2 regions of the Cellulomonas shaoxiangyii genome follow, and region 1 is predicted to be linked to the other one. Evidence: predicted binding sites of a transcription regulator. Region 1 holds the regulator's gene; the other holds the start of a gene.
The links. Region 1 encodes LexA, which represses DNA repair genes until DNA is damaged. Its sites were predicted from a motif close to TCGAACANNTGTTCGA; they were not measured.
Positions count from the first base shown of each region.

Region 2: the regulator LexA is predicted to act here: its motif matches at 1,851-1,866, upstream of E5225_RS17185 (replicative DNA helicase).

Region 1 is NZ_CP039291.1:2,297,277-2,300,611, reverse strand. It holds gene E5225_RS10435 (L-lactate dehydrogenase) at 1-711, shown strand, start outside; gene lexA (transcriptional repressor LexA) at 793-1,560, opposite strand; gene E5225_RS10425 (LysM peptidoglycan-binding domain-containing protein) at 1,862-2,284, shown strand; gene nrdR (transcriptional regulator NrdR) at 2,537-3,040, shown strand; gene E5225_RS10415 (DUF5302 domain-containing protein) at 3,172-3,335, shown strand, end outside.
Region 2 is NZ_CP039291.1:3,869,708-3,873,042, reverse strand. It holds gene E5225_RS17195 (hypothetical protein) at 1-127, shown strand, start outside; gene E5225_RS17190 (MATE family efflux transporter) at 170-1,498, opposite strand; gene E5225_RS17185 (replicative DNA helicase) at 1,898-3,335, shown strand, end outside.

The sequences.
Region 1 (3,335 bases):
GGCGCCAAGCAGCGGCCCGGTCAGTCGCGCCTCGACCTCGCCGAGGCGACCATCTCGCTCGTGCGCAAGGTGCTGCCGGGGATCGTCGAGGTGGCCCCGAACGCGGTCTACGTCATGGTGACGAACCCCGTCGACGTCGTCACGTACGCCTCGCTGCAGATCTCGGGGCTGCCGCCGGCCCAGCTCTTCGGCTCGGGCACCGTGCTCGACTCCTCGCGCCTGCGCTACCTCATCGCGCGGCACACCGGCGTGGCGGTGCAGAACGTGCACGCGTACGTGGCCGGTGAGCACGGCGACAGCGAGCTGCCGCTGTGGAGCTCGGCGTCGATCGGCGCGGTGCCGCTGCTCGAGTGGCCGGGCGTCGGGGGCCACGGGCCGCTCACGAGCGAGGTGCGCGAGGCCATCGCGCACGAGGTCGTCGAGTCGGCGTACCGGATCATCGAGGGCAAGGGCGCGACCAACTACGCGATCGCGCTGGCGGGCTCGCGCATCATCGAGGCCGTCCTGAAGGACGAGCAGCGCATCCTGCCCGTGTCGTCGCTGCTCGACGGCTACCTCGGGATCTCCGACGTCTGCCTGAGCGTGCCGACGGTCGTGGGTGCCTCGGGCGTCGCCGAGCGCCTCGAGGTGCCGATGTCGTCCGACGAGCTGCTGGGGCTGCGGCGCTCCGCCGAGGCCGTCCGCACCGTCGCGCGGCGCTTCGGGTTCTGACGGGGACGAGGCACTGCGCACGACGCGGGCCGGACGGCGAGGAGGTCGCCGTCCGGCCCGCGTCGTGCGGCCCGACGTCCGTCAGAGGCTGCGCAGCACGCTGACCACGCGGCCGAGGACGGTGGCCTCGTCGCCCAGGATGGGGGAGTAGGCGGGGTTGTGCGGCAGGAGCCACACGTGCCCGTCGGTGCGCTTCAACGTCTTCACGGTCGCCTCGCCGTCGATCATGGCCGCGACGATCTGGCCGTTCTCCGCGACCGGCTGGCGGCGCACCACGACCCAGTCGCCGTCGCAGATCGCCGCGTCGACCATCGAGTCGCCCGCGACCCGCAGGAGGAAGAGGTCTCCCTCGCCGACCAGCTGCCGGGGGAGCGGGAACACGTCCTCGACGACCTGCTCCGCGAGGATCGGCCCGCCGGCGGCGATCCGCCCGACCACCGGCACGTAGGACGGGGCCGGTGCGCCGTCGCGCTCGGGCGCGTCCGTGCCCAGGTCGACGCCGCGGGCGGGGGGCAGCGTGCCGACGGTCCGCGCGTCGTCCGGCTGCACGACCTCGATCGCGCGCGGCCGGTGCGGGTCGCGACGCAGGAAGCCCTTGCGCTCGAGCGCGGTGAGCTGGTGCTTGACGCTCGAGGGGCTCGTGAGGCCGACCGCGTCGCCGATCTCGCGCATGCTCGGGGGGTACCCGCGGGCCTCCACCGACGCGCGGATCGTGTCGAGGACGAGGCGCTGGCGCGCCGTGAGCCCGTCGGAGGCCCCGTCGGCGCCGAGCTCGACGACCGTCGCCGCGGCGCTCGTGACGTCCTGCGCGGCCGTCGCGGCCGTCCTGGTCCCGCCCTGCACGCCCACGGCGCCTCCTGATCCCTGCGCTGGTCCCTGCTCGGTCCTTGCTGGTCCTTGCCCGGTCCGTGCTCCGGCCGTCCCTGCCGTGCGTCCCGCGGCCCTGCCGCCGCGCCGCCCGCCGCGTCCGTGCTGGTCAGGGGGCCGTGTCGGTGGTCGGTGGTGCACTTCGTGACGCGCCCCAGCCTAGGGGTGCACGGGTGCCGGATCAAACATCTGTTCGAGCGTGTCTCGACGGATGTCGGAGGCGTCTGCTAGAACTCGTACAGGCGTTCGACGAACAGGTGTTCGAGACGACGGAGGACAGGACATGAGCGCGATGACGATCGCACCGGGCCGGATCGCGGCCGGGACGACGGCCGGACCGACGGGCGGGGCGGGGCGAGCGGCCCCCGGGCGCCCGTCGGCACGGGTGGCGCGCACGACCGCGGCGGAGGCCCCGCTGCGGCTCACGGCGCGCGGCCGCCTCGTCGTCTGGCTGCTGGCGCTCACGCTCGCGGTCGCGTCGGGCGTCGGTGGCGCCGCGCTGTCGGCCCGGGCGGACGGCCCGCGGGGCGGGACCGAGGTGGAGCGCGTCGTGGTGGCGCCGGGGGAGACGCTCTGGGGCCTGGCCGCCGCGGTCGCCGGCCCCGGCGACGACGTGCGCGACGTGGTGCTGCAGCTCATGGAGCTGAACGAGCTGCCGGCGGGCGGGCTGCAGGCCGGGCAGACGGTCGTGGTCCCCGCCCGCTGAGCGTCCGGTCGGACCCGGAGGTACGCGTGCCTCCGTCGGGCCCGGAGGCACGCGTGCCTCCGTCGGACCCGGGCACGTGTGCCGCGGGCACCCGCGCGGACGGGCGTGCCGGCAGGGCCCACGCCGACCGGCCGCGGCGGGCGCACCGGCGGTCGTGCTTGCGACCGTTCTCCGCACGGCCTACCGTCACCACGTCCTACCGGTCGACGGGCGCCCCGGCGGCCGCGGCACGCCGCTCCCGAGAGGTCCCTCGTGCACTGTCCGTTCTGCCGGCACACCGACTCGCGGGTCGTCGACTCCCGTACGTCCGACGACGGGTCCTCCATCCGGCGGCGTCGCCAGTGCCCCAGCTGCCACCGCCGGTTCACGACGGTCGAGACGGCCAGCCTGTCGGTCGTCAAGCGCTCGGGCGCGACGGAGCCGTTCAGCCGCGAGAAGATCGCGAACGGCGTCCGGAAGGCGTGCCAGGGTCGTCCCGTCAGCGAGGACGACCTCGCGCTGCTCGCGCAGAAGGTCGAGGAGACGCTGCGCTCCGCCGGCTCGGCCGAGATCGACGCCTACGAGATCGGCCTCGCGATCCTGGGGCCGCTGCGGGAGCTGGACGAGGTCGCGTACCTGCGCTTCGCGAGCGTGTACCAGGCCTTCGACTCGCTCGACGACTTCGAGGCGGCCATCACGGTGCTCCGCGCGGAGCGGGAGCAGCAGGGCGCGGCGGACGCCGCCGCCGGCGCGTCGGCGGACGAGCCCGCCCGCTGAGCAGCCGCCCGGCAGGACGAGCCGCAGGGCGCTCGGCCGGGGTCGTCCGGCTCGCCGGCGGGGGTATCGACTGGTGCCATCGGTCGCCGTCCGGCACCCTGGGGTCTCCCGAGGACGACGGAGGTGCCCCCATGGTGAACGACGACCGGCCGAACGCGGCCAGCGACGAGGCGAAGGCCCGGTTCCGCGAGGCGCTCGAGCGCAAGAAGACGCAGGGCCACCGCACGGCCGACGGCACGCGCAACACGGGCCAGGTGCACGGCTCCGAGACCGCCGGCCCCACGCAGCGGCGGTT
Region 2 (3,335 bases), 1.6 Mb from region 1:
CGCGGGCGGCACGGGCGACGGCGGCAGCGCCGGGTACGGGGGCGACGGGCACCGCGGCGACACGCACGGGGACGGTGGGTCGGACGGCGGCGGGGGCGACGGCGGAGGTGGTGGCGGCGGCGACTGAGCACCCGGCGGCCCGCCGGGCACCGGTCGGCCCGACCGACGGTCAGGCGCCCGTGACCATCCAGGCCGTGCCGCGTGCGCGCCATCCCGTCGTGAGGGCGCGAGCGGCCATGAAGAGGACGGCGAACGCTCCCCAGAGCCACGCGAGCCCGGCGGCGCCCGGCGGCGCCCACGCGTGCACGGCCAGCGCCGCGGGGACGTAGGCGACCAGCGTCGCGACGCCCGCCCACGCGAGGAAGGGCCCGTCCCCGGCGCCGATCAGCACGCCGTCGAGGACGAAGACCCAGCCCGCCATGGGCAACGCGACCGCCGCGACGACGAGCCCGGTGACAGCCGCGCGGCGCACGTCCGGGTCGGCGGTGAACAGGCGCACGTACAGCGGCGCGAGAGCGCCGACGAGGACGCCCATCACGACCCCCGCGGCGACGCCCCACTGCAGCGTGCGGCGCAGGAGTGCGCGGGTGCGCGGCACGTCGCCCGCGCCGAGGGCGTGCCCGACCAGCGCCTGCGCCGCGATCGCGAGGGCGTCCAGGGCGAACGCCGTCAGGCCCCACACGGCGTTGACCACCTGGTGCCCGGCGAGGGCGGAGGCGCCGAGGCCGGTCGCCACCCACACGGTCAGCAGGATCGCGAGGCGCAGGCTCGCCGTGCGCACGAGCAGCGGGACGCCCGCGCGGGCGTTGGCGAGGATGCCGCCGGCGGCCGGGCGCAGGTCCGCCCCGGCTCGGCGCGCGCCCCGCACGACGACGACCACGAGCGCGACGGCCATGCCGAGCTGGGCGACGGCGGTGCCGAGACCCGAGCCGGCGATGCCCATGCCCGCGCCGTACACGAGCACGGCGTTGAGGAGCCCGTTCGCGACGGCACCCGAGGCGGCGACGACCAGCGGGGTGCGGGTGTCCTGGAGCCCGCGCAGCGCACCCGTGGCGGCGAGGACCAGGAGCATGCCGGGCAGGCCGGGCGTCGACCAGCGCAGGTACGCGACCGCCTGCTCGGCGACGCCCCCGCTCGCGCCGAGCACGCCGAGCAGCGTGGGCGCAGCGAGCCACGCGGCGCCGGCGAGCACGACGCCCAGCCCCAGGCCGAGCCACATGCCGTCCACACCGGTCTGCAGGGCACCGCGCGTGTCGCCCGCACCGACCCGGCGGGCGACGGCCGCGGTCGTGGCGTAGGCGAGGAAGACGCAGAGGCCGACGAGGGTGACGAGCACCGTGGACGCGAGGGCGAGGCCCGCGAGGGCGTCGGTGCCCAGGTGCCCGACGATCGCCGAGTCCACGAGGACGAACAGCGGCTCCGCGACGAGGGCGCCGAGGGCGGGGACGGCCAGGGCGACGATCTGACGGTCCACGCCGGCCGGGCGCGCGCCGGGCAGGTGGTCGCCCGACGCGCCGTCGGAGGCGGGGTACGGAGTGGGACGACCGTCCACGTGCCGGTTCACACGTCCGCCAGGTGACATTCGGGTGAACGGATGTCGTTCCACAGCACGTGCACAGCGTATGCGCCGGTGGGAGGGGGTGCGCGGGCCGCCGCGTGACCTTCTCCACAGGTTCGTCCACAACCTGTGCACACAGGCCTGAGGGGGCCGTCCACAGGCTGTCCACCGGTGTGTGCACACGCCCGTTTGGGTCCGGGGACGGCGGCACCTAACCTCGCGAGGACAGGTGGGCACCCGCGTGCCGGCGCAGCGTCGCGGCGGCGGCCCGGCCCCTGTCAGCGGCTCCGTGTAGAACTGGCGTTCGACCGGGTGGGACGAGCGAAGAGTGGGTGACAGGTGACCATCGAGGACCTCGAGTTCGGCGCACCGCCGGCGGAGCGCAGCAGCAGGGGCGGTGGCTTCGACCGCACCCCGCCGCAGGACCTCGACGCCGAGCGCTCCGTGCTCGGCGGCATGATGATCAGCAAGGACGCCATCGCCGACGTCATCGAGCAGATCCGGGGCACCGACTTCTACCGCCCCGCGCACGAGGTCATCTACGACGCGATCATCGACCTCTACGGCCGTGGCGAGCCCGCCGACGCCATCACCGTCTCGGACGAGCTGACCAAGCGCGGCGAGATCGCCCGCATCGGCGGCGCGCCCTACCTGCACACGCTCATCGCCGGGGTCCCGACCGCGGCGAACGCGGGGTTCTACGCGCGGATCGTCCGGGAGCGGTCGATCCTGCGCAAGCTCGTCGAGGCGGGCACGCGCATCGTCCAGCTCGGCTACGCGACCGACGGCGGCGACGTCGACGAGCTCGTCAACAACGCCCAGGCCGAGGTCTACGCCGTCACCGAGCGGCGCGCGTCCGAGGACTACCTGCCGCTGTCGGAGATCATCGGCGGCACGGTCGACGAGATCGAGGCGGCCGGTCACCGCGGCGAGGGCATGATCGGCGTGCCGACCGGCTTCGCGGACTTCGACCGGCTGACGAACGGCCTGCACCCGGGCCAGATGATCGTCATCGCGGCGCGGCCGGCCATCGGCAAGTCGACGGTGGGTATCGACATCGTCCGATCTGCGGCGATCAAGCACAACATGGCCGCTGTTGTCTTCTCCCTCGAGATGAGCCGCAACGAGATCACGATGCGTCTGCTCTCCGCCGAGGCGCGCGTGCACCTGCAGAAGCTGCGCACGGGCGCGATGGGCGAGGAGGACTGGGCGAAGATCGCCGCGACCATGGGCCGTATCTCCGAGGCCCCGCTGTTCATCGACGACTCGCCGAACATGTCGCTCATGGAGATCCGCGCCAAGTGCCGGCGCCTGAAGCAGCGGCACGACCTCAAGCTCGTCGTCATCGACTACCTCCAGCTGATGACGTCCGGCAAGCGCGTCGAGTCCCGCCAGCAGGAGGTCTCCGAGTTCTCGCGTGCGCTCAAGCTGCTGGCCAAGGAGCTCGAGGTCCCGGTCATCGCGATCTCGCAGCTGAACCGTGGCCCGGAGCAGAGAACCGACAAGAAGCCGCAGATGAGCGACCTTCGTGAGTCGGGCTGCCTCACCGAGGACACCCGCGTGCTCCGCGCCGACACGGGTGCCGAGACCAGCCTGGGCGAGATGTTCGCCCTCGGGCACAAGGACGTCCCGATCTGGGCGCTCGACGACCGGCTGCAGTACGTGCGCCGCCACCTCACGCACGTCTTCCCCACGGGTGTGAAGCCGGTGTATCGGTTGCGGCTCGCGTCGGGCAAGGAGGTCACGGCGACCGCCAACCACCCGTTCCTCACCTACG